2 linked regions of the Bosea vaviloviae genome follow. The protein of the gene in region 1 interacts with the protein of each later gene in a pairwise test. Links are inferred from orthologs where the notes say so. Each region holds a gene or a part of one and is shown in the gene's direction. Other genes may lie near its edges. The genes, in order: groL and grpE.

Region 1 (14,760 bases):
CTTGCGGACGTGGCTCGCCAGCACAGAGGCGGCGACCGTCGGGACCACCCGCCGTCCAGCACGCGTGAAAAGCGGCTGGCCGAGTTCGGACTCCAGCGTACGCATGCGCAGGCTGACCGCCGCCGGCGTCAGATACAGGCGTTCGGCCGCCCGTGCGAAGCTCCGGGCGGAGACGCAGGCTTCCAAGACTCGCAGAGATTCCAGGGAGGGCCGCATGATCAGCTTCTTCACATGACCAGAATCTCTACTGGTCAGTTTCTCTTGTGATGACGACAAGCAAAGCTCGTTTTGGAGACAGGGCGCCCTGGTTCAGGGTCGGGGCAAGAATAGGAGCTTGGTCATGTCCCTGCAATCTCGACACCTGTTTACACTCCTGATCACCCTTCACCCGCCGCTGGATCTAGGCCGGACGCCGGCCGGCGGCCGGCGCATCTTTCCCGTCTCGGGCGGACACTTCCGTGGAGAGCGCCTGAACGGCGCGGTATCACCGATGATCGGCTCCGATCTCCTGCTTGCTCGCGCCGATGGCACATTTCAGCAAGATGTCAGGCTCCTGCTGGTCGCCGATGACGGAGATCTCATCCTCATGACCTATCGCGGTGTCAGACGCGCGCCTGACGCCGTCGACGAGCGTCTGGGGCGCGGCGAAACGGTCGACGCTTCCGAGTATTATCTGCGCACGACGCCGTATTTCGAGACCGCCGCGCCTGCGCACGCATGGCTCAACGGTATTGTCGCGGTCGCGATGGGCGGACGATGTCCGGGCGGCGTCGAATACGACGTCTTCGAAGTGCTCTAAGGCGCCGGCCTCGTGCCGGGACAGGATGAAAACCATAGCGCTCGCGTCTCGAACGCCCATTGATCATGATCCCAGCGGCAGCGATCGCGGTCAGCCGGCGCTGACGGCCTCGATCTCAGGCGGCGGCGCAATAGGCCTCGATGCGATAGCCATCCGGGTCGACCACAAAAGCCGCATAGTAGTTGGGACCATAGGATTCCCGCAGGCCGGGCCGGCCGTTATCCGCTCCGCCCTGCGCGATCGCGGCGGCATGGAACGCATCCACGCTCTGCCGCGTCGGCGCGACGAAGCAGAAATGCAGGTTCGAGCCGGGGTCGGGCGGCACCGGCGTCGCGACCGCGCCGAGCCAGAAGGCGACAGCGTCCCGGCCATAGCCCAATGAGCCCTCGTCCTCGCTGAGGCAGCGATAGCCGAGCGCGCCGAACGCGGCATCGTAGAAGCGCTTCGAGCGGGCGATCTCGCCAACGCCGATGGAAACATGATCGAGCATGGTCATCTCCTTTTCAGAGCGGGTCAGTGGGTCGTACGGCGTGCCTGGACATCGGCCTGCAGCCTCCAGCTCACACCGTCATCGGGCGAGGATTCGCCAAGCCAACGAAAGGAATCGCGCGCGATCTCGGTAAAGCGCCAGCGTATCGCGACGCCGTCCCCGGTCTTGCCGAGCTGGACAATGTCACGGCCTTCGGCGCGGCCGATCTGGCGCGCGTAATATTGCTTCAGCGGGTCGCTCCAAAGGATGTGCCAGGCATCGAGCGCAGGGTCGTAGACCCGCAGCGTCGTGCCGTGGAAGAAGCCGGGCAGGATCCAGACATCCTGGATCGCGCGCCCCTCCAGAACCCAGCCAAAGCCGATATTTCCCTTGGCCTCGTGCCGGGCGCCATCATCGGCATGAATGACGGCGTCCATCGTCCAGGCACCGATGAGCCAGCCATAGAGCGCCATCCCGCCGACCCTGTCAGGCGCAGGCGCATCCGCGTGAAGCATGTCGAGGAAGGGCGCTGACGCTGCTGCCATGTTCGGGCTCCCGCTGAGGACATGTTCCCTGGGATAGAGCCCCCGCCCCTCCCGGCGCTTGGGGAAAATTGCTAAACTGCGGCGATGACTGCGACCTCGCATCTTCTGGCCTCGGGCCCCGGCTGGCGCGTGCGGGACATCATCTGCACCGCCGGGCCGGACGACCGCGCCTTCGAGGAACAACACTCTCACTGCTGCATCGCGGCGGTAACCAGCGGCAGCTTCAGCTACCGCTCCGCCCAGGGCGCCGCGCTGCTCGCGCCGGGCGCACTCCTGCTCGGCAATCAAGGAGCCTGCTTCGAGTGCGGCCACGAGCATGCGGCTGGCGACCGCTGCCTCGCCTTCCAGTTCGATCCGGCCTATCTGGAAGACATCCTTGCCGGCGTCCCTAGCGTGCGGCGGCTTGCTTTCTCGCGCGCCCATCTGCCGCCATCTCCGGCACTTGCGGATCTGATGGCCGAGACGGCGACCAGCGGCGGCGGCGCTGCCGCCTATGAGGAGCTCGCCGTCCGGCTAGCCGGTGCGGTGGCGGCAACGCTCGCGGACGAGCCGCCCGCAACCGCCGCGCCGACGGCGCGTGACACCAGCCGCATCACCCGGGCCCTGCGGTGCATCGAGGCGCGCTCCGAGGAGACGCTGAGCTTGACCCAACTCGCCCGCGAGGCGGCGATGAGCCCGTATCATTTCCTGCGGACGTTCAAGGCGCTGATCGGCATGACGCCGCACCGGTTCCTGCTGAGGACGCGCCTGCATCGCTCCGCGCTCCTGCTGCGCGGCTCGGAGCACGGCGTCGCGCAGATCGCCTTCGATTGCGGATTCGGCGATCTCTCGACCTTCAACCGCCACTTCCGGCTGGCGATGGGCAAAAGCCCCAGCGCCTATCGCGCGAGCCAGGGCCGCCGCTCCGCCTAGAAGCTGTTAGGACCATGCGCCCTTGTTCAGGCCGCCCGCTCACAGCTTTCCGTCGACCAGCTCGCTCCTGGCAACGGCGACGACCTCGCGGGTCAACTCCGCCAGATGATCGGCGGACAGGCGATTGACCTGCCAGAACAGTGGAATGTCGATCGGCGTATCGGGGATCAGCTCGATCAGGCGGCCTGAGCGCAAATGCTGGTCGACGAGCTGGATCGGATTCATGCCCCAGCCTATGCCCATCACGGCGCCATCGACGAAGCTTTGCGTCGATGGCAGCCAATGGGTGGGATGAGCGAACTTCCGCCCGACGACCTGTTGGAGCCACTGGCCTTGCAGACGGTCCTTCTGGTTGAAGGTCAGGGCCGGCGCCAGGGCGAGCGCGTCTGGCGTGACGCCCTTTGGAAAATGCCGCACCATGAAATCGGGACTGGCCGTCGCGCGATAGCGCAGCGCGCCGAGAGCAACGCGCCGACAGCCCTGGACCGGCTTGCCCAGGCTCGTCACCGCGGCCACCACATGTCCGCGCTGCAGCCACTCGGCCGTATGGTCCTGATCGTCCACGGCGAGGTTCAGCAGATGCTCGGAGCGCCGGGTGAAATGCGAGACGGCCTTGAGGAACCAGGTCCCGAGGCTATCGGCATTGGTCGCGACATGCAGCGTGACCTTGTGGCGGGCAGCGCCGATCCCGGCGGCAGGCAAATGCCTGAGCAATTCGCCTTCGAGCATCCCGACCTGTTCCATATGCCGGCACAGCCATGCCCCCTTCTCGGTCGCGACGCAGGGCGCGCCGCGGACGATGAGCACCAGTCCGAGGCGCTCCTCGAGCTGCTTGACGCGCTGCGATATAGCCGATGGCGTGACATTGAGGCTGTGGGCGGCCTGCTCGAAGCTGCCGGCCTGGACCACCGCGGCAACGGCGCGCAATGCGGAGTAATCGAGCATGGCATTAGCACCGCTTAATCTGCCTTAGCAGCATTAACTACCCTAATCCCGTGGCGGCAGCTAGCTCCGATGCCACCCCGGCAGCCGGAGAGCCACAGCATGAACGTGACGGTCTATCTGACGGGCCTCGGCGTGAGCCTGAGCCTGATCCTCGCGATCGGCGCGCAGAACGCCTTCGTGCTCCGCCAGGGCTTGCGCAACGAGCATGTCCTCGCCGTCTGCCTCGCCTGTGCGCTGTCGGACGCCGTGCTGATCGCGCTCGGCGTCAGCAGCTTCCGGCAGATCTCCGAGCTGTCGCCTTGGATCGATCCGGTGATGCGTTACGCCGGGGCGGCCTTCCTGTTCTGGTATGGCGCAAAGAGCCTGCATGCGGCGCTGCGCTCCAATGAGGCGCTCGTCACCGGCGATGGCGAGGCGGCGGGCCTGCGGCAGACCCTGATAACCTGTCTCGCGCTGACCTGGCTCAATCCGCATGTCTATCTCGACACCGTCGTGCTGGTCGGCACGATCTCGACGCAGTTTCCCGGGTTCGAACCCGCCTTTGGCGCGGGCGCGGTCACCGCCTCCTTCCTGTTCTTCTTCGGGCTCGGCTATGGCGCGCGCTGGCTGCGCCCGTTCTTCGCCAAGCCGTCAGCATGGCGGGCCCTGGAGGCCGCCATCGCCGCCACGATGTGGATGATCGCGGCCAGGCTGGCGCTGAGCACCTGATCTCAGCCGCGCAGCACCATGCAGGTCTCGGAGCCATGCGCGAGCAGCTTGCCGCGCGCATCGGTCAACCGGCCCTCGCTGGTGATGACGCTGCCGCCGCGATGGATCAGCTTGCCCTCGCAGCGCACCGTGCCGCTATCGGGCATGACCGGGCGGACATAGTTGAGCTTCATCTCCAGCGTCGTGTAGCCCTCGCCCGCCTTCAGCGTGGTGTGCGCGGCGCAGGCCATGGCGGAATCGAGGATCGTCGCCGTCCAGCCGCCATGGATCGTGCCGAGCGGATTGAAGAAGCGCGCCGAGGGCTTGCCGACGAAGACGACGCGCCCCTCCTCGACCTCGACGAGATCGAGATCCATCGCCTCCGCGATGGGCGGGCCGGGATGGCGGCCCTCGACTATACCGCGCAGGAAACCGAGCCCGTCCTCGGCGAGCAGCACGTCCCGCGTCACCACCCCGAACTTGCGCGCCATCGCTGCCTCCGGCCTATTGTGTAGATACACGATAAGTGGCGAAAGGGCCGCCGGTCAAGCCGCGTCTCAATCCGCCAGGCGTGCGACGCGGCGCAGCGCTTTCAGGCCCTCGCGGGTTTCGCTCCAGCGCTCCTTGCCGAGCCCGCCCGCGATCCGCTCCTGCGCCGCTTGCCAATAGGGGATGGCGGCCTCGATCGCCGCCCTGCCCTTTTCGGTGACCGCATAGACCGAGGCGCGGCCCTTGCACTCCACGGGAACGATCAGCGCCTCGGCCGCCAGCAATTGCAGATTGCGGGTCAGCGAGGTGCGCTCCAGGGCGAAGCGCTCGGCCAATTCGGTGACGGAGCGCCAGGCGCCGGTGCTCAGAGCCGAGAGCAGCACGAACTGCGTGATCTTCAACCCGCTCGGGCGCATCGCCTCGTCATAGGCGCGCGTCACCGCCCGCGCGGTCATGCGCACATGCAGCGCCACGCAGGAACGGGCGATATCGTCGAGCCGGGGATCGGGCGCGTTTGTCGTCATCTCGCCATGCTAGCGTGTTCAACCAGCTTTGGCAGCAAGCCTCCGGCGTCACGCCCGCGTTCACTTTAAGGCGGGATGATTTCTTGACTCTCCGGGGGGACGCGCCTATCTCCGCGCCATCGGTTAGCACTCTACATCCGAGACTGCTAACAGGTGCCCATCGCGGGTTCTTGAGATTGCGCCCGCATCGAAATTAGATCCAAGAGGAAGACAGAACCATGAAGTTCCGTCCGCTGCATGACCGCGTTGTGGTCCGTCGCCTTGATGGCGAAGAGAAGACCAAGGGTGGCATCATCATCCCCGATACCGCCAAGGAAAAGCCCCAAGAGGGCGAAGTCATCGCCGTCGGCCCGGGCGGCCGCGACGAAGCCGGCAAGCTGACCCCGCTGGACGTCAAGAAGGGCGATCGCGTCCTGTTCGGCAAGTGGTCGGGCACCGAGGTCAAGATCGATGGCCAGGATCTCCTGATCATGAAGGAATCCGACGTCATGGGCGTCATCGGCTGAACGCCAAGCGACCGCCCATCCCCGTTTTCATGTAAGGAGTAGCTCTTATGGCTGCCAAAGACGTCAAGTTCTCCACCGACGCACGTGACCGCATGCTGCGCGGCGTCGAAATCCTCAACAACGCCGTCAAGGTCACGCTCGGTCCCAAGGGCCGTAACGTCGTGATCGACAAGTCGTTCGGCGCCCCGCGCATCACCAAGGACGGCGTCACCGTCGCCAAGGAGATCGAGCTCGCCGACAAGTTCGAGAACATGGGCGCCCAGATGGTGCGCGAAGTGGCCTCGAAGCAGAACGACGCCGCCGGCGACGGCACCACGACCGCCACCGTTCTCGCCGCCGCCATCATGCGCGAAGGCCTGAAGTCGGTTGCCGCCGGCATGAACCCGATGGATCTGAAGCGCGGCATCGATCTGGCTGTCGAAGCCATCGTCGCCGACCTCAAGAAGAACTCCAAGAAGGTCACGACCAACGCGGAAGTCGCGCAGGTCGGCACCATCTCGGCGAACGGCGACGAGTCGGTCGGCAAGATGATCGCGACCGCGATGCAGAAGGTCGGCAACGAGGGTGTCATCACCGTCGAGGAAGCCAAGACCGCCGAGACCGAGCTCGACGTCGTCGAGGGCATGCAGTTCGACCGTGGCTATCTCTCGCCCTACTTCATCACCAACGCCGAGAAGATGGTCGCCGAGCTGGAAGACCCCTACATCCTCATCTTCGAGAAGAAGCTGTCCTCGCTCCAGGCGATGCTGCCGATCCTCGAGGCCGTTGTTCAGACCGGCAAGCCGCTGCTGATCATCGCCGAGGACGTCGAGGGCGAGGCTCTGGCCACGCTCGTCGTCAACAAGCTCCGTGGCGGCCTGAAGGTCGCGGCCGTCAAGGCTCCGGGCTTCGGCGATCGCCGCAAGGCGATGCTTGAGGATCTCTCGATCCTGACCGCCGGTCAGATGATCTCGGAAGATCTCGGCATCAAGCTCGAGACCGTGACGCTCGCCATGCTCGGACGCGCCAAGAAGGTGCGCATCGAGAAGGAGAACACCACGATCATCGACGGCGCCGGCAAGAAGAAGGACATCGAGGGCCGCGTCGCGCAGATCAAGGCGCAGATCGAGGAGACCACCTCGGACTACGACCGTGAGAAGCTCCAGGAGCGTCTGGCCAAGCTCGCCGGCGGCGTCGCGGTGATCCGCGTCGGCGGCGCGACCGAAGTCGAAGTCAAGGAGAAGAAGGACCGCGTCGACGACGCCCTGAACGCGACCCGCGCGGCCGTGGAAGAAGGCGTTCTTCCTGGTGGTGGCGTGGCGCTCCTGCGCGCGCTCTCGACCGTCAAGGCGATCAAGACCCAGAACGACGACCAGAAGACCGGCGTCGAGATCGTCCGCAAGGCGATCATGTCGCCTGCCAAGCAGATCGTCGACAACGCCGGCGATGACGGCGCGGTCGTGGTCGGCAAGCTCCTCGAGTCGAAGGAATACGCCTACGGCTACAATGCCCAGACCGGCGTCTACGGCGATCTGGTCAAGATGGGCATCATCGACCCGACCAAGGTCGTGCGCACGGCGATCCAGGACGCGGCTTCGATCGCTGGCCTGCTGATCACCACCGAGGCGATGATCGCCGAGCTGCCGAAGAAGGACTCCCCGATGCCCCAGATGGGCGGCGGCGGCATGGGCGGCATGGATTTCTGAGGAAATCCAAACGCCCATCTTCCAAGGGTTCTGGAACCGGGCATGCCCGGTTCCAGTGGCGGCATGGACTTCTGATCCACGCTTTCCAACTCTGGAAAACGATACGAGGGCCCGGCGCAAGCCGGGCCTTTTTCATGTCCGGCCGATGACAATTTGCTGATCTTCCGGTGCCGCCATTGAATGGCCGCATCCTCTGCGACATGGTCAGAATCGCGATGGCATCTCGTCATCCCCCGCCATTCCCGCAGGATCCTCGCCCATGCGCCCTTTGAGCATCGCCGTCGCCGTGCTTGCCGTGATTGCCCTCATCCTCGGCCAGCAGAGCGGCAGCGCCGGAGCCATCGGGATGGGCGTCATCGGCCTGCTGCTTGCCGCGGCGACATGGCGGGCCGTCGCGATCGCGACCTTCCTCAGGATCTTCTCGATCATCTTCGGCGTCGAGTATGTGCTCACCGGCGCGGCCTTCCTGGTCGCCCAATCCGGCGCCTGGCCTCAGGCCTGGCAGGCGCTCGTGCCGCCGGCCAGCCTGACGATCACGATCGCGGTCTTCGGCCTGATCGTCTACGCCATCTCCTTCGTCCCCGGCATCGCGCGCATCGCGCGACTGGCCTCGCCCTATTTCGAGGCCCCGGAGCTGACCACGGGACATCTGTGGCCCCTGAAGCCGTTTCGGATCGGCGCCGGCCGCCTCGGCACGCTCCTGCTGGTTTTCCTGGTCGTCCTCAATCAGTTGCAGGTCGCGATCTCGCTCAGGCTGTCCTTCTTCAACCGCGATTTCTACAACGCGATCCAGGAGAAGGATGCGGGGAGCTTCTGGTATCAGCTGATCTATGTGTTCAGCGTCTGGGCGGCGATCTCAGTCGTCTCCAACCTGATCGAAATCGTCGCCAACTACACGCTGCTGATCCGCTGGCGGCGCTGGATGGCGGAGAAGTTCAGCGCCGCCTGGCTCGGCAATTCCAATCACTACAGGGTCTCGCTCGCCGGAAATGCCGACAACCCCGACCAGCGCATCGCCGAGGACACCCGCGCCTTCGTCAACCAGACCTATAATTTCGCGCTGCCCCTGCTCACCCAGGTCTCCACGCTCGTCTCCTTCTCGATCATCCTGTGGTCGATCCCGGTCGCGAGCGTCCTGCCCGGCACGGACATCACCATCCCCGGCTTCATCTTCTGGATGGCGCTGATCTATTCCGTCGCGGCGACCTGGATCGCCCATATGATCGGAAAGCCGCTGATCGGGCTTGAATTCGAACAGGAGAAGCGCGAGGCGAATTTCCGCTTCTCGCTGGCGCGGCTGCGCGAATATTCCGAGCAGATCGCCCTCATGCGCGGCGAGAATGCCGAGCAGAAGCATCTGAGCGAGCGCTTCGGCGACATCGTCAGCAATTTCTACAGGCTCGTCTGGGCGCGCGTTCGATTGACCACCTTCACGCTCTCCTTCGGCCAGGCCAATGTCGTCGTGCCCTATATCCTGCTCGCGCCGCATTATTTCTCGGGCAAGATCACGCTTGGCATCATGACGCAGGTCGCCTCGGCCTTCGACCGGGTCCAGACCGCGATGTCCTTCTTCATCGACCGCTATCAGTCGATCGCGTCCTATGTCGCCTCGATCAACCGCCTCACCACCTTCGAGGCTGCGATCGCTCAGGCGCAGGCCGCCAATGCCGGCGACAAGGGCATCCATGAGGTGCCCGCCAAGGGCGATGCAATGCATGTCGATGAAGCCACGTTGAGCCTGCCCAACGGCCAGCCGATCGTGCGCGTCAACGATCTCGACCTGGGCACGACCCGGCGGACGCTGGTCATCGGTCCCTCGGGCTCGGGCAAGTCGACGTTGTTTCGCGCCATTGCCGGCATCTGGCCCTTCGGCCAGGGCAAGGTCGGCATCCCGGCCGGTGCCGAGATCATGTTGCTCCCGCAGCGCCCCTATCTGCCGCAAGGCAGCCTGCGTGCGGCGCTTGCCTATCCCGCGCCGCTGGATACCTATAACGAGGCCGAGATCAAGGCGGCGATGCAGCTGACCAAGCTCGGCCACCTTTACGAGCGGCTCGACGAGGTCGATCTCTGGGGCCAGCGGCTCTCCGGCGGCGAGCAACAGCGCCTGGCCGTGGCGCGCGCCCTCCTGGCCAAGCCCGACTGGCTGTTCCTGGACGAAGCGACGGCCTCGCTCGACGAGAAGCTCGAAGGCGAGATCTATGCCGCGATGGAGCAGGCGCTGCCGCAGACCAGGATCGTCTCGATCGGCCATCGCTCGACGCTGCGGGCGATGCATGATTCGATCGTGATCATGCAGCCGAACGAGGACGGCACCTTCAGCCCCAAGGCGGAAAGCCGCGAGATGGTCGGCTAGGGCAGGTTGTTTGTGCTCGGAAACACGCCGTCATGCCGGGGCATGGCGCAGCCATGGGCCCGCCCCCATAACCACGAGGCCTCTCCAGTTCGTCATGCTCGCCCTTGTGGCGAGCATCCACGTCTTGAACACAGGCCTTGACCAGCGAAGACGTGGATGGCCGGGACAAGCCCGACCATGACGGATAGTGGCGTGTCCATGGGTTCCGGGCTCAGGCTTGCGGCCTGCCCCGGAACAACAGTGCAGATTATCGAAGCGTACGCTCAGAGACCGCGATCGAAGCGCAGTTCGCCGGCCGCGCCCTTGACGATCAGCTTGCCGTCGACGAGGTCCCAGCTGCGGGCGGCGCGCAGCGCGGTGAGATAGGCGCGCTCGAAATCGAGCAGGCCCTTTTCGCAAGCCCGCTTGGTCAGGGCGAGCGGCCCGACTGCGAGGCCCTGCTGGCGCAGCGGATAAGCGGCAGCCGAGAAGGTGTTGCAGCCGCCAAAGCCCGTGCCGCGCAGATTGGCGTCGATCAGGAAGGTGGCGCGGCGGTCGGAGATCGGCTTGCCGTTCAGCGAACTCGCGGCCCAGGAGGCGCCGACCGGGAAGGACTTCTCCTGCTGGGCTGACGGAATCTGCTGCTGTTGCTCCTGGGGTGCGGCCCGGCCGCTACCGCGACGCTGGGCCTCGGCAGGCCCCGCGATGAGCGAAGCCATCGGTACGAGTGCGGCGAGAAGGGCGGCATAGCCAAGGCGTCGGTTCGTCATTCTATCACCCGCAGTCATCTACATCCGCAGTCACGCCCGTGACGATAGCGCACGGGTTCTCCCTGTTGAAAGCGCGTAACGGCGTATTGTTCCGGGATCAATCAGGAAGGTGAGCCATGGACCCGAATTGCGGGATTTATGGGGCCTGAGCCCGCAGACATGAGCAATCTCCGCCGCGCCGTTCCCGGCGCGACGGTCAGATGCGTGCCAGCAGCCGCTCGATCAGCGGATTGGCCTTGCGGAAGACGTAATCGGGCGCGCTCACCGTGATTTCGTCCGCGCCCGAGCGCGCGAGATGCTCGACCAGCGCGAAGACCGACTTCTCCGGGCAGTGCAGCACCTGCACGCCGCCCTGCCCGGCCAGGCCGAAAGGCAGCCTCGCGCCGAACTGACTGGTGATCGCCTCGAGCGCTTCCGGCGTCGCGCCGATATCGCGGGCGCGGATCTCGCGCACGGTGCGCGCCTCTTCCTCGGCGGCGATTCGCGACAGGATGGCGGTCGCGGCAGCGCGCGCCCTTGCGCCCCAGGGCGCCCGCACGGAGGCGACGAGATTGGCTTCCGACGCCAGCATCACGCCATCGTCGAGCACCTTGAGGGCGTTGGCCGCCAGGGTGCCGCCGGTCGTGGTGATGTCGACCACGATCTCGGCCGTGCCGGCGGCCGGTGCTCCCTCGGTCGCACCCAGGCTCTCGACGATGCGGTAATCGGCAAGACCGTGCTGCGCGAAGAAGCGGCGGGTCAGGTTCACATATTTCGTGGCGACGCGCAGCTTGCGGCCCTGGCGGACGCGCATGGTCGAAGCGACGTCGTCAAGATCGGCCATGGTGCGCACATCGATCCAGGCCTGGGGCACCGCGACGACGACATTGGCGTGGCCGAAGCCGAGCGGGGTCAGCATCGCGACGGCGGCATCCGCATCGGGAACCTGCTCGCGCACCAGATCCTCGCCGGTGACGCCGAGATGGGCCGCCCCCGAAGCCAGCTGGGCGACGATCTCCGAGGCAGAGAGGAAGGCGACCTCCGTCCCCTCCAGCCCGGCGATGGTGCCGCGATAATCGCGTGCGCCGCGCGACTGCACGAATTTCAGCCCGGCGCGGCCGAAGAAGGCGGTGGCGTTCTCCTGCAGCCGGCCCTTGGAGGGAACGGCGAGGACGAGGGCCGGATCGCTCATGACTTGTCTCCAGCCAACCGGTCGAGCCAGAGCGAAGCGCCCACGGCCGGAATGGCGCTGGCGGCACCGAGCCGCCCCAGCACATGGTCGTAGCGCCCGCCGCCGGCGACCGGCTTGCCGTCAGCGCGGGCGGCATCGTGCAATTCGAAGATGAAGCCGGTGTAGTAGTCGAGATTGCGGGCGAAACCGGCGGCGAAGGCGATCTGCGTCACATCGACCCCGCGCACGGCCAGGAAGCCGGTGCGCTCGTCGAAGGCGTCGAGCTCACGACCGAGATCGAGCGAGGCGCGCTCGGCCAGCGCGCGCAGGGAGGCGGACGCCGTGTCGGGATCGCCGGAGATGGCGAGCACCTGGCCGAGCAGCGCCTTGACGTCGGCATTGACCGGGTTCTCACGCTCGGCCGCCCGCGCCAGGAAGCGCTCGGCGATGTCACCGGCCGTGCGGCCGCCCACCGTCGAGATGCCGGCGATCGACAAGACGTCCTCGACGAAGGCTTTTGCCGCCTTGGGATCCTGGCCTTCCAGCGCCTTGAGCAGGCCAGCATGAGCGGCATCGCCCTCAGGCTGCGGGGCGTCGAGCGCGGCGACGGCATCTGCGCCCTTACCCTGCACGGCCGCGCGCATGAAGCGGCGGCGGGCGCCCTGGGGCACGGCGAGCCCGTCGAGCAAGGCGTTGAGCAAGGCGACATCGCCCATCACGATTTTCGGCCGGGCGAGCCCGAGCGCGGCGGCGGCCTCGATCGTCAGCGCCATGATCTCGGCGTCGGCAGCGGCGAAATCCGTGCGGCCAAAGGATTCAAGCCCGGCCTGCGAGAACTCGCCGGGCTCGCCCGAGCGCATGCGGAAGACCGGGCCGGCATAGGCATAGGCCGCAGGCTCGGTCGAGCCCGAGGCGATGTGATCGAGCGCGACGGGAATGGTGTATTCGGGGCGCAGGCACCAGTCGCGCCCCTCGGCATCCTGCGTCATGAAGATGCGGCGGCGGATATCCTCGCCGGAGAGGTCGAGGAAGACGTCGGCAGGCTGCAGGATCGCCGGCTCGGCGCGGCCATAGCCCTCGCGCGCGAAAAGCGCGATCACGGTCTCGATGCTGGCGCGGATGGCGGGCACGGCGGTTGATCCTGTTGCGGCCGCTGTCCTAGCAGCGGCGTGCGGTATTTTCGACGGTTTTTAGGGAATTGGGTGAACGCTCTTCCTTCTCCCCACCCATCTCGGGCTTGCCCGAGATGGGAAAGCAAGTGTCAAAGTCGGCAACAGCCGACTTTGATCGGGAGAAGGTGGCCCGGCATAGCCGGGTCGGATGAGCGGCTGTGTTGTTGGTCAAGAGTTTTGTATTCGCCAGGGGGTGTTGTCTCTGACGATTGCGTTGAGGGTTGTGAGCAGCTTTCGGATGACGGCGACGATGGCGACCTTTTTGGGTCGTCCTCGCGTGGTGAGGCGATCGTAGAAGGTTTTGAAGACGCCGTTGTGCCGAATGGCGGCCAGCGCTGCCATGTACAAGGTGTTGCGGACGCAGGTTCTGCCTCCCACGATGGTTCTGTGGCCGCGCATCATGCCGGAGTCGCGGTTCATCGGCGCGACGCCGACGAGGGCTGCGAGCTTCTGGCGGTCGATGGAGCCAAGCTCCGGAACTTCGGCGATGAGAGTGCGGGCGGTGACATCGCCAATCCCGGGCACGGACTTGAGCAATGTTTCGGTCTCGCGCCATGCCGGCGAGTTCTTGATGCCGTCACCGATAGTGCGGTCGATCTCGCTCAGCTCCTTCTCCAGGAAGGCGATGTGTCGGGCGAGCCCTTTGGCGAGGCGCTTGTCAGGCATGCGCCGCGCGCGATTGGCCTCCATCCCGATCATCTCGATGATCTGACGGCGCCTTGCGACGAGCTCGGCCAGCCTCGTCGCCTCCGGAGCAGGGACGGCTCTCGCCTGTGGCCTGATCCGCTCGGCAAAGAGCGCGATCACTTCGGCGTCGAGGGCGTCAGTCTTGGCCAGTCGTCCCATGGCGCGGGCGAAGTCGCGGATCTGACGCGGGTTGACGACACAGAGCGGCAAGCCTGCTCCGGCGAGCGCGGCCGCCACCGTGGTTTCGAACCCGCCGGTCGCCTCGATCACCACCAGGGCGACCGGACAGGCCGCCAGGCGTGCCGTTAGTTCGTCCAACCCTCGGCCGTCGCGAGAGACGAAGAAGGCCTCTCCCGATGGTCGCAGATGAACGTCGAGACGATCCTTGGATACGTCGATGCCAACGAAAACAGCGAGAGCTTCATCCATGACCCATCCTTGCAAATGCGGGCTCGAGCCCAAGCGGCTGTCCGGGTTCGGGACAAAAAGGCGGAAGCCGCACCTCGCTCATCCACGGGCTCAATTCACCCAAGGGGGGACCGGGCTGACTTCCGCCTCAAACCTCGCCGGTACAAAACCGACTGGCAAATCAAAGATACAAGGGAAGGACACTGCAGGGCTACACTTCCCTCATCCGTCTGCTCCGCAGACACCTTCTCCCCCGAGGGGAGAAGGGTTTACCCGTGCCGCTTCAGCACCCGCCTCACCCCTTCGACCAGCTCCGCCACCGGCACGGCGAACTGCGCCTGCGCTTGCCGCTCCTTGTGCTCGGCGGAATCCTTGACCTCGCGCCCGGCGGCGGCGAGCTCGGCCCCCAGGATCAAATCCTTGATGATCACCGTGCCGGCATCCCGCTCGGACGAGCCCTGGATGACGGCGCAGACCGCGCCGCGCTTGTCGGCATATTTCATCTGGGCGTTGAAACCCGACGATCCGAGATAGAGATCGGCCCGCAGCAAGGGCTTGCCGGCCTCGTCTTTGGCCTGGCGCAGCTGCGAGACGAAAGCCTGATAGCCCGGCATATGTTCGGGCGACTTGTTGTCCATCGCGGTGACGACGACGAGCGGGAGCTCCGCCTTGGCGTCGAC
Region 2 (14,687 bases), 570 kb from region 1 along the record:
CGAGGATCTCGCCCGCCGCCACGCTGGCGGAGATCGCCGACAAGGCACGCGTGCCGTCGGCATAGGTTTTCGAGAGGGTCTCGAAGCTCAGCATCGGGGATGCCTTTCAGAGCGTGTCGCGGCCGAGATCCTGCCAGGCGAGGAAGGGCCGCGTAATGGCGAGCAGCAGCCCGTCGGCCAGCTTGCCGAGTACGGCGAAGCTGATGATGGCCGCGATGATGGTGTCGGGGCGGCCGAGCTGCTGGCCGTCCACGAGCAGGTAGCCGAGGCCTTCGCTCGCGCCCATGATCTCGGCTGCGACCACGAACATGAAGCCGAGGCCGAGGCCCGAGCGCAGCGAGGTGAACCAGGCCGGCAGGATCGCCGGCAGCAGGACGCGCCGGACCATGGCGAGCCGGCCGAGCCGGAAGACGCGACCGACCTCGACGATCTTGCGATCGATGCCCTGGATCGCGGCCGCCACCCCGAGATAGACCGGGAAGAACACGCCGACCGCGATCAGCGCGACCTTCGAGGCCTCGAAAATGCCGAACCACAGGATGAACAGCGGCACCCAGGCAATCGAGGGGATCGCGCGCAGCGCCTGAAGCGTCGGGTCGAGCAAGCCGCGCGCGACGGGTAGAGCCCCCGTCAATGCACCCAGAACCGTGGCGACGCCCGCTCCCAGCCCGAAGCCGGCGGCGACGCGCCAGAGCGTCGCCGTGACATGGGTCAGGAGCTCACCCGAGGCCGCCAGGCCCCAGAGCGTCCGCCCGACCACGCTGGGCGGCGGCATCAGCCGGCCATTGGCGATGCCGGCCCGGACCAGAAGCTCCCAGAGCGCGGCGAGCGCGATCGGCAGCAGCCAGCCGGCGAGACCGAGGCGACGAGAGCCGGGGCGACGAGAGCTGGCGCCGGGCGAGCCCGGGGTTTTCGCCTGCGTCGCGGCCGCGATCTCCAGCGGGCTCATCGCGCCTCGACCGCCTCAGTTCGTCGCGGCGAAGCGCCGGTCGAGCAGATCGTCGACGGCCGCTTTGATGTCGGTCGTCGCGGGCAGCACGCCGGCTTCCTTCAGGGCGAGGCCGGCAGCGATGATCGTATCGGCTTGCGCCTGGCCGATGCTGGAATGCGTCAGCTCGGTGCGGGTGAGCTGGCGCTCGATCACGACGTCGGAGAGCTTGGTGTAGTCGACCAGCGTCTTCTTCAGCTCGGCCGGATTGGCGAGCGCATAGGTGCGCGCCTCCTCATAGGCGGCAATGACCTTGCGCACGAGGGCCGGGTTTTCCCTGGCGAAGGCCTCGCGGACATTGAGGATGCCCCAGGTGTTGTCCTCAGCCTTGCGGTGGAAGAGTTTTGCGCCGCTCTCGACCTCGGCCGCCGCCATCAGCGGGTCAAGTCCTGCCCAGGCGTCGACATCGCCGCGCTCCAGAGCGAGGCGGCCATCGGCATGCTGCAGCAGGACGAGCTTGACGTCCTTCTCGGTCAGCTTGGCCTCGGCCAGCGCCCTGACCAGGAAGATATGCGGGTCGGTGCCCCGCGTCACGGCAACGCGCTTGCCCTTGAGGTCGGCGACCTTGGTGATCTCGCTCTTGGCGCCGGTGACCAGGGCCGTCCATTCCGGGCGCGAATAGACATAGATCGACTTGATCGGGTTGCCGTTGATCTTTCCGATCAGGGCTGCCGCGCCGGCGGTCGAGCCGAAATCGAGCGAACCGGCATTGAGGAATTCGAGCGCCTTGTTGGAGCCGGCCGACTGAACCCAGCGCACGGCGATGCCCTCGGGGGCGAGCGCTTTTTCGAGGATGCCGCGCTCCTTCAGCACGAGGCTGACGGGGTTATAGGTCGCGTAGTCGATGCGGATTTCCTTGGGGGCCTGCGCGAAGACGGATGTGGCGCCCAGGGCAAGCGAGGTGGCGACGAAACCGGCGATGGCGCGGCGGCGTGTGATGATGCTCATGATCGATCCCTTGTTGCGATGACGCGCAGGGATCGGGACCGACTCGCAAGCCTGCCCTTGGCCCCGACGCTTTAGCTGCACTTATTTCGCGCCCGCAAGCTGCTGGCTCAAATCGGCGCGTATCCGTCTTTTAGGTCCACGCGTTCTGTTTGTCAAACACGACATCCGGCGATGTTGAATTGTAAATTACACGTACTCGTAATGTGTAATTTATCTGCTTTGCGAATCCCGCCGGCATGTTAACGAGCGGAATGGGCCGAGGCCGCATGGCCCGGAATCGAGGGTGAGCCGCCGTGTCGTCCGTCGCCGATCAGCCGCGCCTCGCGCTCGCCGAGGTGCTGGAGAACCCCGCCCAGGCCGTCGCGAAACTCATCGCCCGATTGGGCAACCCCTCGACCACCGAGATGCGCCAGGCGCTGGTGGCGCATCTGCGCCGCGTGCTCGATGAAGGCCACGCCTCGGCCAAGGATCTGCTCGCCGGCCCACGCAACGGCCTCGCCTGCGCCGAGCGCATCTCCGAGACGATGGACGGGATCGTCGCCTGCCTGCATATCGCAGCGAGCGAGCATTTCTACCAAGCGGTCAACCCGTCGCAATCCGAGCGCATCGCCGTCGTCGCGGTCGGCGGCTATGGCCGTGGCACGCTCGCGCCGGGCTCCGATGTCGACCTGCTGTTCCTGTTCCCGCACAAGCAGACCGCTTGGGGCGAGAGCGTGGTCGAGGCGATGCTCTACCCGCTCTGGGACCTGAAGCTGAAGGTCGGCCACTCCGTGCGCTCGATCGATGACTGCATGCGCGAGGCGCGCGCCGACATGACGATCCGGACTGCGCTGCTCGAAGCGCGCTTCCTCATCGGGGACAGGTCGCTCTTCGACGAGATGGTGCGCCGCTTCGGGGCCGAGGTGATGGAGGGCACGGCGCCCGCCTTCACCGAGGCCAAGCTCGCCGAGCGCGAGACGCGGGTGCGCCGCGCCGGCACCTCGCGCTATCTGGTCGAGCCCAACGTCAAGGACGGCAAGGGCGGCCTGCGCGACCTCAACACCTTGTTCTGGATCGCGAAATACGCCTATCGCGTCGATGATGTCAGCGAACTGGTCGCAGCCGGCCTGTTCGACCGCAAGGAACTCGTGATGTTCCAGCGTTCGGAGGAGTTCCTCTGGCGCGTGCGCTGCTGGATGCATTTCATCACCGGCCGGGCCGAGGAGCGCCTGTCCTTCGACCTCCAGCGCCAGGTCGCCGCCGCGATCGGCTATGCCGGGCGCAGCGGCCAGGCGCCGGTCGAGCGTTTCATGAAGGCCTATTTCCTCGTCGCCAAGGATGTCGGCGACCTGACCGCCATCGTCTGTGCGGCGCTGGAGGCGCGCCAGCAGAAGCCGCGCGCCTCGCTCTCGCGCCTGCTCGGCTCGTTTGCCAAGCGCAAACGCGTGCGCGCACTCGGCCATCCCGATTTCACGCTGAAGAGCCAGCGCCTCAACGTGATCGACGACGACGCCTTCCGGCGCGATCCGGTCAACCTGCTGCGGCTCTACGAGATCGCCAGTCGCGACGACATCGCCATCCACCCCGACACCAGCCGGCTGGTGACGCAGTCGCTGCGCCTGGTCACGGCGCAATTGCGCCACGATCCCGAAGCCAACCGCATCTTCCTGGAGATCCTGACCGGGCGGCGCTCGCCGGAGCCGGTGCTGCGGCGGATGAACGAGTCGGGGCTGCTGGGGCGCTTCATCCCGGATTTCGGCCGCATCGTCGCGATGATGCAGTTCAACATGTATCACCACTATACGGTCGACGAGCACCTGATCCGTTCGATCGGCGTCTTGGCGGAAATCGATGCCGGCGTTCTCGAAATCGAGCATCCGCTCGCCAACGAGATCATGCCGAACCTCGCCAATCGTCGCGCGCTCTATGTCGCGCTGTTCCTGCACGACATCGCCAAGGGCCGGCTCGAGGACCACTCGATCGCCGGCGCCAAGATCGCCCGCAAGCTCGGCCCCCGGCTGGGCCTGAGCGAGGCACAGACCGAAACAGTCGCCTGGCTGGTCGAACACCATCTCGACATGTCGACCGTCGCCCAGAGCCGCGACCTCGGCGACCCCAAGACGATCGAGACCTTTGCCGCGACGGTGCAGACGCTGGAGCGGTTGAAGCTCTTGCTCATCCTCACCGTCGCCGACATCAAGGCGGTCGGCCCCGGCGTCTGGAACGGCTGGAAGGGCCAGCTCCTGCGCACGCTCTATTATGAGACCGAGATCGTGCTCGCCGGCGGCTATTCCGCGATCGAGCGCAAGGCCCGCGTCGAGAAGAAGCAGGATGCGCTGAAGGAACAGCTCGCCGATTGGCCCGAGACCGAGCGCAACGCCTATCTCGCCCGCCATTATCCACCCTACTGGATCAAGACCGAGCTCGCCCGCCAGGAGAAGCACGCCCGCTTTCTCAGGCAGGCGGAGAGCGAGGGCCGCACCACAGCGACCGCCGTCGAGACCGACCAGTTCCGCGGCATCACCGAGCTCACCATCCTGGCGCCCGACCATCCGCGCCTGCTGGCGATCGTCACCGGAGCCTGCGCGGCGGCCGGCGGCAACATCGTCGACGCGCAGATCTTCACCACCACCGACGGGCTCGTGCTCGACACGATCTCGGTCTCGCGCGCCTTCGACCGGGACGACGACGAACTGCGCCGGGCCGAGCGGATCGCGGCCGCGATCGAGCGCGCGCTGAAGGGGGAGATCAAGATCGCGGATCTGGTGGCGCAGCGCCGCGCCCCGCCGCCGCGCGGCCAGACCTTCCAGCTCGCGCCCGAGGTCATCATCGACAATGTGCTCTCGGCCCGCCACACCGTGCTCGAGGTCTCGGGGCTCGACCGGCCCGGCTTGCTCTACGACCTGACCACTGCGATCGGGAAGCTCAACCTCAACATCGCCTCGGCCCATATCGCCACTTTCGGCGAGAAGGCGGTCGACGTGTTCTACGTCACCGACCTGACGACGGCGAAGATCGTCTCGACCGCGCGCCAGCTCGCCATCCGCAGAGCGCTGCTCGACGTCTTCGCCTTCGATCACGACAAGCCGGCCGCAGCCAAGGCCAAGGCACCCGTGCGCGCTTGATTTCGCAGGCAACAAGCCCGATATCGGCCCGGAACGCCGTTGCGCCCTTCGCCTGCGCCGGCCCCCGATCCGCCTGGAATTGCGATCTATTTGGAATTGGATGACGCCATGACGCAGAAGCCTGCGAAAGAAGAGCCCGAGATCGACACCGCGACCAGCGAGGAACTGGCCAATGAAGCCGCCTCCAATGCCGAGGCCGATCTCGCCCGGCTGGAATCCGAGCGCGACGACTTCAAGGACAAGCTGCTGCGCACACTGGCCGACATGGAGAATTTGCGCCGGCGCACCGAGCGTGAGATCTCCGACGCCAAGGCCTATGCGGTAACGAGCTTCGCCCGCGATATGCTGGCCTCGGCCGACAATCTGCGCCGTGCGCTGGAGAGCGTGCCCGAAGCCGCGCGCAGCGGAGCCGAAGCGGCTCTGGCAGCGCTGATTGAAGGCGTCGAGCTGACCGAGCGCGACCTGCTGAAGACGCTGGAGCGCCACGGCGTGCGCAAGATCGATCCGCAGGGGGAGAAGTTCGATCCCAACCTGCATCAGGCGATGTTCGAGGCGCCCGATGCCGAAACGCCCAAGGGCATGGTCTCCAAGGTCGTGCAGTCAGGCTACAAGATCGGCGAGCGCGTGCTGCGGCCGGCCCTGGTCGGCGTCTCGGCCGGCGCGCCCAAGCCGCAGGAACCCTCGACCCCGGACACCTCCGGCAGCACTCCGTCCGGCCACTGAGACGTGCTCGAAACCGCCGGCGTCGCCGTCTTTGCATTGACTGGCGCGCTGGTCGCGACCCGCAAGGGCATGGACCCGTTCGGCTTCATCCTGCTCGCGACGGTGACCGGCGTCGGCGGCGGCACGCTGCGCGATCTCCTGCTCGGGCGCCTCGTCTTCTGGGTGCGCGATCCCAGCGATGTTCTCGTCTGCTCGGGCGTCGCGCTTGGCGCCTGGGCCATCGCTTATCTGAAGCCCGGCATGCTCGATGGCTGGGCCGGCAAGCGCCTGCTGATCTGGGCCGACTCGGCCGGGCTTGCGCTCTTCGCCGTTGCCGGCACGCTGAAGGCGCTCGATGTCGGCGTCTCCTCCCTGTCAGCGATCGCGCTCGGCGCGATGACCGCCTCCTTCGGCGGCATCCTGCGCGACATCCTGGCCGGCGACCGGCCGATGGTGCTGTGGAGCCGCGATTTCTACGTCACGGCCGCAGCCGCGGGGGCAGCGATGACCGCGCTTCTGTCGAGCCTGGTGATCGAACCGGTCATCGTCATGCTCGTCGGCCTCGCGACCACCTTCGGCCTGCGGGCTGGGTCGATCCTGTTCGGCTGGTCGTTCCCGAACCTGCCGGGCTCGGGATCGTCCTGATGAGTCACTCCGGCCTCATTGTTTTAACGCGTTTTCTTCACGCGAACCGGTATCCACTTCGCTCGAAAACGCTCTCGTCACACGCCGCAATGTCAGATTGATCCGCCCGCCCTGCGGCAACAGGCTCGACGAGCCCGCCAGGATGCGGTCGATGCCGTGATAGGCGAGCCTGGCCTCCCCGCCGAACAGCAAGACATCGCCCGAGGCAAGCTTCAGCGACACCGTCTTGCCGCCCCGCTCCGTGCCGCCGATGCGGAACATGGCGGTGTCGCCCAGCGACAATGACAGCACCGGCGCCTCGAAATCCTGCTCGTCGCGGTCCTGATGCAAGCCCATCTTGGCGCTCGCCTCATAGAAATTGACCAGGCAGGCCTCGGGCGGATGCGGATAATCCGCAAGCTCCCGCCAGGCCTGCGTCAGCAGCGCCGGCATCGGCGGCCAGGCCAGGCCCGTCTCGGGATGGAGCGGCTGGTAGCGGTAGCCGCGCTCATCGGAGACCCAGCCGAGCGAGCCGCAATTGGTCATCCGCACCGAGAAGGGTTTTCCGGTCCTGGGCATGCGCGGGGAGAAGAACGGCGCCTGCCGCGCCACCTCGCGCAGATCGGCGACGAGCGCGGCCTGCGCCTCGGCCGGGAGGTAGCCTGGCCAATGGATTACGCCGGGCGCGATCGCGAGGCGCGTCATGCCCAGTTGCGTCATTCCCGGACGCTCAGAGACTGTCGAGCCCGAGCACATCGGCCATGGAATAGAGTCCGGGCTTGCGGCCCCTGCCCCAGAGCGCGGCCTTGACCGCGCCCTGTGCGAAGAGACTGCGGTCCTCCGCGATGTGGGAGAGCTCCAGCCGCTCGCCGGTCCCCGCGAAGATCACCTTGTGGTCGCCAACCACGGTGCCGCCGCGCAGCGCCGCGAAACCGACCGTGCCGGGCTGCCGCGCGCCGGTGTGGCCGTCGCGCACGGCGACGCGGGCATCAGCCAGATCGACCGCCCGGCCCTCTGCCGCCGCCTCGCCCAGCATCACGGCCGTGCCCGAGGGCGCATCGACCTTCATGCGGTGGTGCATCTCGACGATCTCGATGTCCCAATCCGTGCCGAGCGTGGCCGCGACCTTGCGTACGAGGCCGGCCAGCAGATTGACGCCGAGGCTCATATTGCCGGAGCGGATGATGGCGGCATGGCGGGCGGCAGCCTCCAGCTTCGCCAGGTGCTGCGGCTCCAACCCGGTGGTGCCGACGATATGGGCGATGCGCGCCTGCGCGGCGAGGGCAGCGAAGGAGACCGTGGAGTCAGGCGTCGTGAAATCAAGTACGCCCTCGGCCTCGACGAAGGCCGGCAGGGCCTCATCGGTCACGTCGATGCCGCAGGCCGGCAGGCCGGCGAGCACGCCGGCATCCTGCCCGACCACACCAGAACCCGGCCGCTCGACCGCAGCCGACAGGACACAGCCCGGCGTCTCATGGATCGCTTTGATCAGCATCCGGCCCATGCGCCCGGCGGCGCCGACGACGACAAGACGCATGTCGCTCATGAGAAGAACTCCGGAAAGCAGGTTGGCCTATCCGCCCGCCTATAGGACGAATCCGGCAGGTGCGACACCCAAAACCCGGGTCCAACAAAAAACGGCCGGGTTGCCCCGGCCGTCATGTCATTCAGTATCGCTGGATCAGGCTGCGGCCTGGATCCCCGAGAGCTTCCAGGCGCCGCCCCGCGTGCGCAGGAAGGTCCAGTGTTCGGTGACCTCCTGGGGAACGGTGGCGTTGCCATCGACGACCTTGCCGCTGGCGCGCTCATACAGCGCGTTGATCAGGCTGAAGCGCATCGCGACCGTGGCGTAGTCGGCATCGCCCTCGCGCCAGGCTTCCGCGAGGTCGCCCTTCAGCAGCTTGACCTCGGAGACGCGGTCGACAAGGCCCTTTTTGGCGTTGCCCGAGAGATCCTCGTCGAAATAGCCGAACATCTCCGGCGTGACGTGCTGGCGCAGGCCGGCCTCGTCCTCATTGGAATAGGCCGCGTTGACCTCCGTCAGCAGGCGCTCGAAGGCGCTGAAATCCTCGCCCGTCAGCTGGATCGGCTGGGTCTGCGGCGCGGCGGAACCGCCGCCCATCATACCCATGCGGGCGGCCTGGTTCTGGGCCTGCGGCTGGTAGGCCTCGCGCGGCAGCGGCGCGCCGGCGCCGGCGAGCTGCGGCTCGGAACGGCGACGGAAGAAGCGCAGAGCCAGCCAGATCAGGCCGCCGATCAATGCGATCTGCATCAGGAAGCCGAAGATGCCGGCGAGCGATGCCAGGCCGCTGAAGAAGCCGGAGCCCGACAGCATGCCGAACAGGCCCGCGCCGAGCAGGCCGGCGCCGAGGCCCATCATCAGGTTGCGCGCCATCGAAGGCCGGGCCGCCTGGGCGGCGGCGCCGGCGGCAGCGCCCGCCATCGGAGCGGCAGGCGACGGCGTCGCGCTGCGCTGGAAGGGCTGCGCCCCGTTGGGGGCAGTATCCGTTCGAGCCGGCGCGGATTCGGTGCGCGAGCCGCGGCTGCCGGAGCTCTTGCCACCGCCAGGCCGCGCCTCGGCGACCATGGGGACGATCAGCAGTGCACCAGCGAGAAAAGCGATGGCCCGGCCGCGCCGGGCGAGCAAAATCAGAGACATGGTTCCTCCCGGAGCCCCCCTCGGGCTCTCTTGCCGTCAATATGGTCGGCCATCACAGCGGTTACAAGACCGATCTCGCCAAGTATCTACGACTAAAGTCGTAGTTCTCTCCGGCAAAGCATTTGAGAGCCATCTGGAGACGTGCTAGTTTCGGTTTGCTTGACCGGCTTGGCCGGCAGCGGAGGGATCGAGCCATGCGCAGGATCTCATCGGGACTGGTTCCGGCGCTGCCGCAGCCTTGGCTTGCGGCTTTGGCCCTGTTGCTCCTGCTCGGCGCGTCGGCCCGGGCCCAAGACCGAGTCCAAGACCGCGCCATACCTGTCGATCCGCCGCGTCTGGCGCAGTCGCCCGAACCGCTCTGCTACTGCTGGAGCGAGGGCCGCAAGATCGCCGAAGGCGCCATCGCCTGCATCAGGACGACGCAAGGACGGCGATTGGCCGCCTGTGGCCGGGTCATCAACATGATGTCCTGGGAGGTCACCGAGAACCCCTGCCCGGAAAGCTAGAGTATCGGCCCGAAAAGTGGGAACCGGTTTTCGGGGCATGCCGATGCATAATCAAAGCCCCAAAACGAAAGCGCCGCCAGGAGTTTCCCCGGCGGCGCTCGTCAAAGGCTCTTGTGGTCCATTCGACTCGAGACTGACGTCTGTCAGAACGCTCCCAGCACGATTGCCATCATGAAAATGAAGGCCGCACCCATGACCAAACGGTCGAGACGTAGCGTGAGGCTCATCACATCCTCCTGTGTCATTGACCTGTCGCGAGGCTAGCAGAACTGGCGAAGGCTGCAAGGGGGCAGCAAGGTGACGAGAAGGGGGCGCAGCCAAGAGTATGGCTAAAATTTGATTAAAGCATTGAATTATTTTGGGGACAGTTTCGGTTAGCGGATTGGTTCAACACGCGTTTCCAGCGCCTTCGCCACTGCGATGACACGATCATCGGCGCCAAATCCAGCTATGACCTGAATCCCGACCGGCAGACCGCGCGGGCCGCGCATCACCGGGATCGTCAGGCATGGCACGCCGAGCAGGGTCCAGAGCCGGTTGAAGCGGGCATCGCCGGTCGAGGCCAGTGTGTCGGGCGCCTCGCCGGGGGCGGCATAGCTCACCACGACATCGACCTGGCCGAAGAAGGCGCGGGCCGCGTCGCGGCCACGCCGCGAGATCCGGCGCGCCTCGTCATATTGCGCCGGCGTGACGCTGCGGGCGCCGTCGAGATAGGCGCGCAGCTTCGGCGCGATCTGCTCGCGATGCTCGGCATATTCCCAGGCCAAGGCTTGCGTCGCCTCAAAGCCCTGCAGCGGCACATGGGCATGAAAGGCCTCCGACAAGGCCTGCGGGCTTTCGAGATCGACCAGTTGCGCCCCAGCCCCGGTCGCGATCTCGCAGAAGCGTTGCAACGCTGCCTCAGCAGCCTGCTCGGGCGCGCCGGCGAAATCCTGCCGGGTCACGCCGATGCGCAGGCCCTTCAACTCCGCCGCGGCGGCGTCCAGTTCGGGCCGGCCCGTAATCGTGGCGAGCGCCAGGCCGAGATCATCGGCGCTTGCCGCCATCAGGCCCAGCGTATCGAGCGACCAGGAGAACGGCTTCACGCCGACTGTCGGCAGCAGCGCATAGGACGGCTTGATGCCGGCCACGCCGCAATAGGCGCTCGGCCGGATCACCGAGCCGCCGGTCTGCGTGCCGATTGCGAGCGGGATCATGCCGGCCGCCACCCCTGCAGCCGAACCCGCCGAGGACCCGCCGGGGCTCGCGCTGAGGTCATGGGGATTGCGGGTCGGCGCCGGATCACTGGCGGCGAAGGCGGTGGTGTGGGTCTTGCCGGCGACGGTCGCACCAGTGGCCTTCAGCATCATCACGACGGCTGCGTCGGAGCGCGGCCGCCAGCCCTCATAGATCACCGAGCCCATCTGCGTCGGCAGATCGGCTGTGTCGATAATGTCCTTGACCCCGCAGGCGATGCCGGCAAGCGGACCCGCTCCCGCGACGAGCTCGGCCGGGCGGCTGGCGAAGGCCTGGATGGACGGCTCGGATTCGGCGATCCGCGCAGCGCTCAGCGCCAGCGCACCGGCTGCCGTGATCTCGCCCGCCGCAATCCGGCGCAGGATGTCGCGCAAGCTCTGCATGCTACTCTCCAATGACCTTGACGATGAGGGCCGTCCCTCGCCGTGCGAGCGGGATCGCGAGGAAGGCGGCGCCGGCCGCGCAAGGCCAGGCGATGACGAAGGCGTGCAGCCAATGCGCCACGAAATCCGGCGGGAAGCCGAGATTGAGATAGGTCACCAGCGCCGTCATCAGGAAGGCCATGACGCCGGCCATGAGCACGGGAAAGATGAAACGGGCCTTGCCTGTCATGGCTGACGATCTCCGGACACTTCATGCTGTCTCGCATGCGGCGTGCCAGCCGCACCAGCCTGCTTTCGGACATGGCTGACTGCGGCGATCGCCCGTTCATAGCCCTCGCCATGGCCGACGTCTTTCTCCATCGTCCCCAGGCGATCGAGGCGCGGGATGACCTTGGGACAGCCCTCAGTGGCGCCTTAAGATCCCGTTAACCGCAGCGCCAAAGTTAATCCGGCTGTTGCGCCGCGGGCTCAGGCGGTTGAGAAACCGTTCACCAAACGGGTCGCATTTGATCGGTCATGCGACGCGTTCACCTCACCCTCATCGCTCTTGGCGTGATCGGCGCCGGCCTTGCCGGCTGCGGAAAATTCCAGAAGCCGCAGCGTGCGGCCTGGCGCGACCAGGCCGAAGCGGAGTGCCTGGCCTCGCGCCAGGTGCAGCTCTCCTCCTATGTCAGCCTGCGCAGCAAGCCGATCGACGGCCCCGGCACCTGCGGCATGGAAAAGCCGCTGAAGGTCGCCGCCTTCGCCAATGGCGGCATCGGGCTGACGAGCTCTGCCACGCTCGCCTGCCCCGTCGTCGCGACCACCGACAAATGGCTCGCCGAAGTCGTCCAGCCGGCCGCCCAGAACGTTCTCGGCGCGCAGGTCATCGAGATGCGCGCCGGCTCCTATTCCTGCCGCGCCATGAACAACGGCACCGGCACCAGCCGCACCTCCGAACACGCCTATGGCAATGCGCTGGACGTGTTCTCCTTCCGGCTCAATGACGGGCGCAACATCACGGTCAAGGACGGCTGGCGCGGCTCGCCGGAGGAGCAGAACTTCCTGCGCGAAGTGTTCGTCGGCGCCTGCGAGAACTTCTCGACCGTTCTCGGACCGGGCTCGAACGTGTTCCACTACGACCATATCCATATCGACCTGGCCCGGCATGCCAAGGGTCGGCACATCTGCAACCCGGTCATCAAATACACCCCGAACTACAATCTGCCGCCGCCGGATCCGGCGCGTCCGTATCAGTCGGCGCAGCGCGGGCAGCAGCGCGACGAGATCGGCGCACTCATCGCCGGCGGTCCAATGCTGCGCCAGCCAGGCGATGGATTGCGGCCGCCGGGCTCGGTGCAGGGCGGCTATCCCGTCGCGACCAATCGCGGCGGCCAGAGCCTCGACGCGCAAAGGCGCTTCATCGAGGAGCCCGCGAGTGAACCGCTCAACCAGTCGCGCTACCGGCCTCAGCCGCTGCCGAGCGAACAGCGCGGCCCGCTGACCTTGCCGGGTTCGGTGCCGCCGACGGAAGAGGTGATCGTCGGCGACGACGAGGGCACCGGTGTGCTCGACCAGGAAGGCATGGAGCAGGCCAAGCCCGTGATCACGCCGCAGAACGATCCGTTCGCCTATAGCTCTGGTCGCACGCAGCGTCGGTAGCTGAAACCAGGCATCGAGTTAACCGCGCCACGTCATTGCGAGCAATCTAGGGGACGTCGCGCGCGCTGCTCTGGATTGCTTCGCTGCGCTCGCAATGACGGTAGAGGCCGGTCACCGCGACAGCAGCACCTGCCGGCACTCGGCTGGCAGCGCGTCGAGCGACATTGGCGGCTTGGGCTTCGGCGCCGGGCCGGTGCGCGGCTTCTTCGGCGCGAAGAAGGCGGTGCGCTGGCGCTCGATCCAGCCCGAGAGCTCCTCGCCGCAGCCATCGCCGAAATTGGGCGGCTCCTGGCCCTGGCACCCCTCCATTCCCGCCGGGCAGACCATCCGGACATGGAAATGGTAGTTGTGGCCCCACATCGGCCTGACCTTGTTGAGCCAGGCACGATCGCTCCCGGCCTCGCGGCAGAGCGCCACTTTCAGCGCCGGGTTGACGAAGATGCGCTCGACGCGCGACTCATTGGCGACGGTCTTGATCAGCTTGGTCTGCGCCGGCGTCCAGTTCTTCGGATCGATGTCGCGCCAGTCGGCGCGGGCCATGTTGACGGCCGGCATGTTCTCGCGCTCGCTGCGGTCGAGCCGCTCCCTCGGCATCGGCGTCAGCCAGAGATCGGCGTCGAGGCCGATCTGGTGCGAGGCATGGCCGGTCAGCATCGGCCCGCCGCGCGGCTGCGAGATGTCGCCGACCAGGATTCCCGGCCAGCCATTGATCTTCGGCACGTCGTGCGCGAGCTTTTCGAGATAGTCGATCAGGATCGGATGGCCCCAGTTGCGGTTGCGATTGAGCCGCATCACCTGCCAGCTCGGCCCATCGACCGGCAAAGCGGTCGCGCCCGCCAGGCAGCCGCGCGCATAGGAGCCGATGGCGCGGGCGCGCATATCCGCCGGCGCGGTCTTCTGGCCGAAGAGCGCACGCGCCGCGTCGGGAAAGGCCGCGATATTGGCAGCGCGGCGCCGCGCCTCCTCATCAGCCGTATCCTGCGCATGGGCGAGCGCCGGGACGACGATGCCCGAGAGCAGGACGAAGACGGCGGCGATTCGGCGGTTCAGGGCGCGCATGAGCTGAGAATCGGCGCGTTGCCCCCCAAAGGTCAAGACCAGGCGTGGGCGCAAATGCCGGTGGACAAGTCCCTACCGAGGCGGCAGCCTACCGGCAAGCAGCAAGCGGGCCTCAAGCCCCGCGGCACGGTCCCAGGGAGAGATTGACTGTCATGACCGATTTCACGATCGACCGCCGCAGCATGCTTGCTGCGCTCAGTGCCAGTCTTGCCCTGCCGCAGGCGGCTTTCGCTCAGGCTGCCTGGCCGCAGGGCCGCACAATCAAGCTCATCGTACCGTTCCCGCCCGGCGGGGCGACCGATATTCTCGGCCGGCTCGTCGCCGACAAGCTCGGCCACGCCTGGAGCACGAATCTCGTCGTCGAGAACCGGCCGGGCGCGGGCGGCAATATCGGCGTCGACGCGGCGACGCGGTCCGAGCCGAACGGCGACACGCTGCTGATCGGCTCGGTCGGGCTCGTCGCGAACCCCTATCTCTACGCCAAGGTCAATTACGACCCGATCAAGGACCTCAGCCCCATCACCATGGTCGCGATGGTGCCGAACCTGCTCGTGGTCAGCAAGGAGCTGCCGGTCAAGGACACTGCCGAGCTCGTCGCCTACGCCAAGGCCAATCCCGGCAAGCTGAGCTATGCCTCCTCGGGCGTCGGTACCTCGATCCATCTTGCCGGTGAATTGTTCCAGAAGCTGACCGGCACCAAGATGGTGCATGTGCCCTATCGCGGCTCGTCCCAGGCGATCCAGGACCTGATCGGCGGGCGCGTCGACCTGATGTTCGACAACATCACCTCGGCCCTGCCGCAGGCGCGGGCCGGCTCGATCCGCGGCTTCGGCGTCA

Evidence for each region.
Region 2: the proteins of groL (region 1) and grpE interact in binary tests that used the Escherichia coli proteins (3 or more experiments, as listed by UniProt). The link is inferred for Bosea vaviloviae from one-to-one orthologs.

Annotation. Positions count from the first base shown.
Region 1 is NZ_CP017147.1:2,582,251-2,597,010, reverse strand. Bases 5,304-8,242 are described here. They hold groL (chaperonin GroEL), read left to right. Parts: upstream 5,304-5,923; coding sequence 5,924-7,561; downstream 7,562-8,242. Other genes in these bases: BHK69_RS12050 (ABC transporter ATP-binding protein/permease), read left to right, coding at 7,821-8,242; groES (co-chaperone GroES), read left to right, coding at 5,589-5,876; BHK69_RS12065 (MarR family winged helix-turn-helix transcriptional regulator), read right to left, coding at 5,304-5,370. Also shown: BHK69_RS12105 (LysR family transcriptional regulator), read right to left, coding at 1-216; BHK69_RS12100 (DUF3237 domain-containing protein), read left to right, coding at 341-799; BHK69_RS12095 (VOC family protein), read right to left, coding at 915-1,289; BHK69_RS12090 (hypothetical protein), read right to left, coding at 1,313-1,813; BHK69_RS12085 (helix-turn-helix domain-containing protein), read left to right, coding at 1,898-2,725; BHK69_RS12080 (LysR family transcriptional regulator ArgP), read right to left, coding at 2,765-3,670; BHK69_RS12075 (LysE/ArgO family amino acid transporter), read left to right, coding at 3,770-4,378; BHK69_RS12070 (PaaI family thioesterase), read right to left, coding at 4,381-4,848; more of BHK69_RS12065, read right to left, coding at 4,915-5,303; more of BHK69_RS12050, read left to right, coding at 8,243-9,914; BHK69_RS12045 (META domain-containing protein), read right to left, coding at 10,178-10,663; hisG (ATP phosphoribosyltransferase), read right to left, coding at 10,860-11,834; BHK69_RS12035 (ATP phosphoribosyltransferase regulatory subunit), read right to left, coding at 11,831-12,943; BHK69_RS12030 (IS110 family RNA-guided transposase), read right to left, coding at 13,154-14,101; hisS (histidine--tRNA ligase), read right to left, coding at 14,350-14,760.
Region 2 is NZ_CP017147.1:2,012,206-2,026,892, reverse strand. Bases 4,090-6,955 are described here. They hold grpE (nucleotide exchange factor GrpE), read left to right. Parts: upstream 4,090-5,148; coding sequence 5,149-5,763; downstream 5,764-6,955. Other genes in these bases: BHK69_RS09465 (alpha-ketoglutarate-dependent dioxygenase AlkB family protein), read right to left, coding at 6,403-6,955; BHK69_RS09470 (trimeric intracellular cation channel family protein), read left to right, coding at 5,767-6,387; BHK69_RS09480 ([protein-PII] uridylyltransferase), read left to right, coding at 4,090-5,040. Also shown: BHK69_RS09495 (ABC transporter ATP-binding protein), read right to left, coding at 1-94; BHK69_RS09490 (ABC transporter permease), read right to left, coding at 107-949; BHK69_RS09485 (aliphatic sulfonate ABC transporter substrate-binding protein), read right to left, coding at 965-1,936; more of BHK69_RS09480, read left to right, coding at 2,275-4,089; more of BHK69_RS09465, read right to left, coding at 6,956-7,086; dapB (4-hydroxy-tetrahydrodipicolinate reductase), read right to left, coding at 7,097-7,903; BHK69_RS09455 (Tim44 domain-containing protein), read right to left, coding at 8,048-9,025; BHK69_RS09450 (hypothetical protein), read left to right, coding at 9,220-9,531; BHK69_RS09445 (amidase), read right to left, coding at 9,906-11,150; BHK69_RS09440 (DUF2798 domain-containing protein), read right to left, coding at 11,152-11,379; BHK69_RS09435 (extensin-like domain-containing protein), read left to right, coding at 11,667-12,791; mepA (penicillin-insensitive murein endopeptidase), read right to left, coding at 12,903-13,850; BHK69_RS09425 (Bug family tripartite tricarboxylate transporter substrate binding protein), read left to right, coding at 14,003-14,687. UniProt on the Escherichia coli protein: Participates actively in the response to hyperosmotic and heat shock by preventing the aggregation of stress-denatured proteins, in association with DnaK and GrpE. It is the nucleotide exchange factor for DnaK and may function as a thermosensor.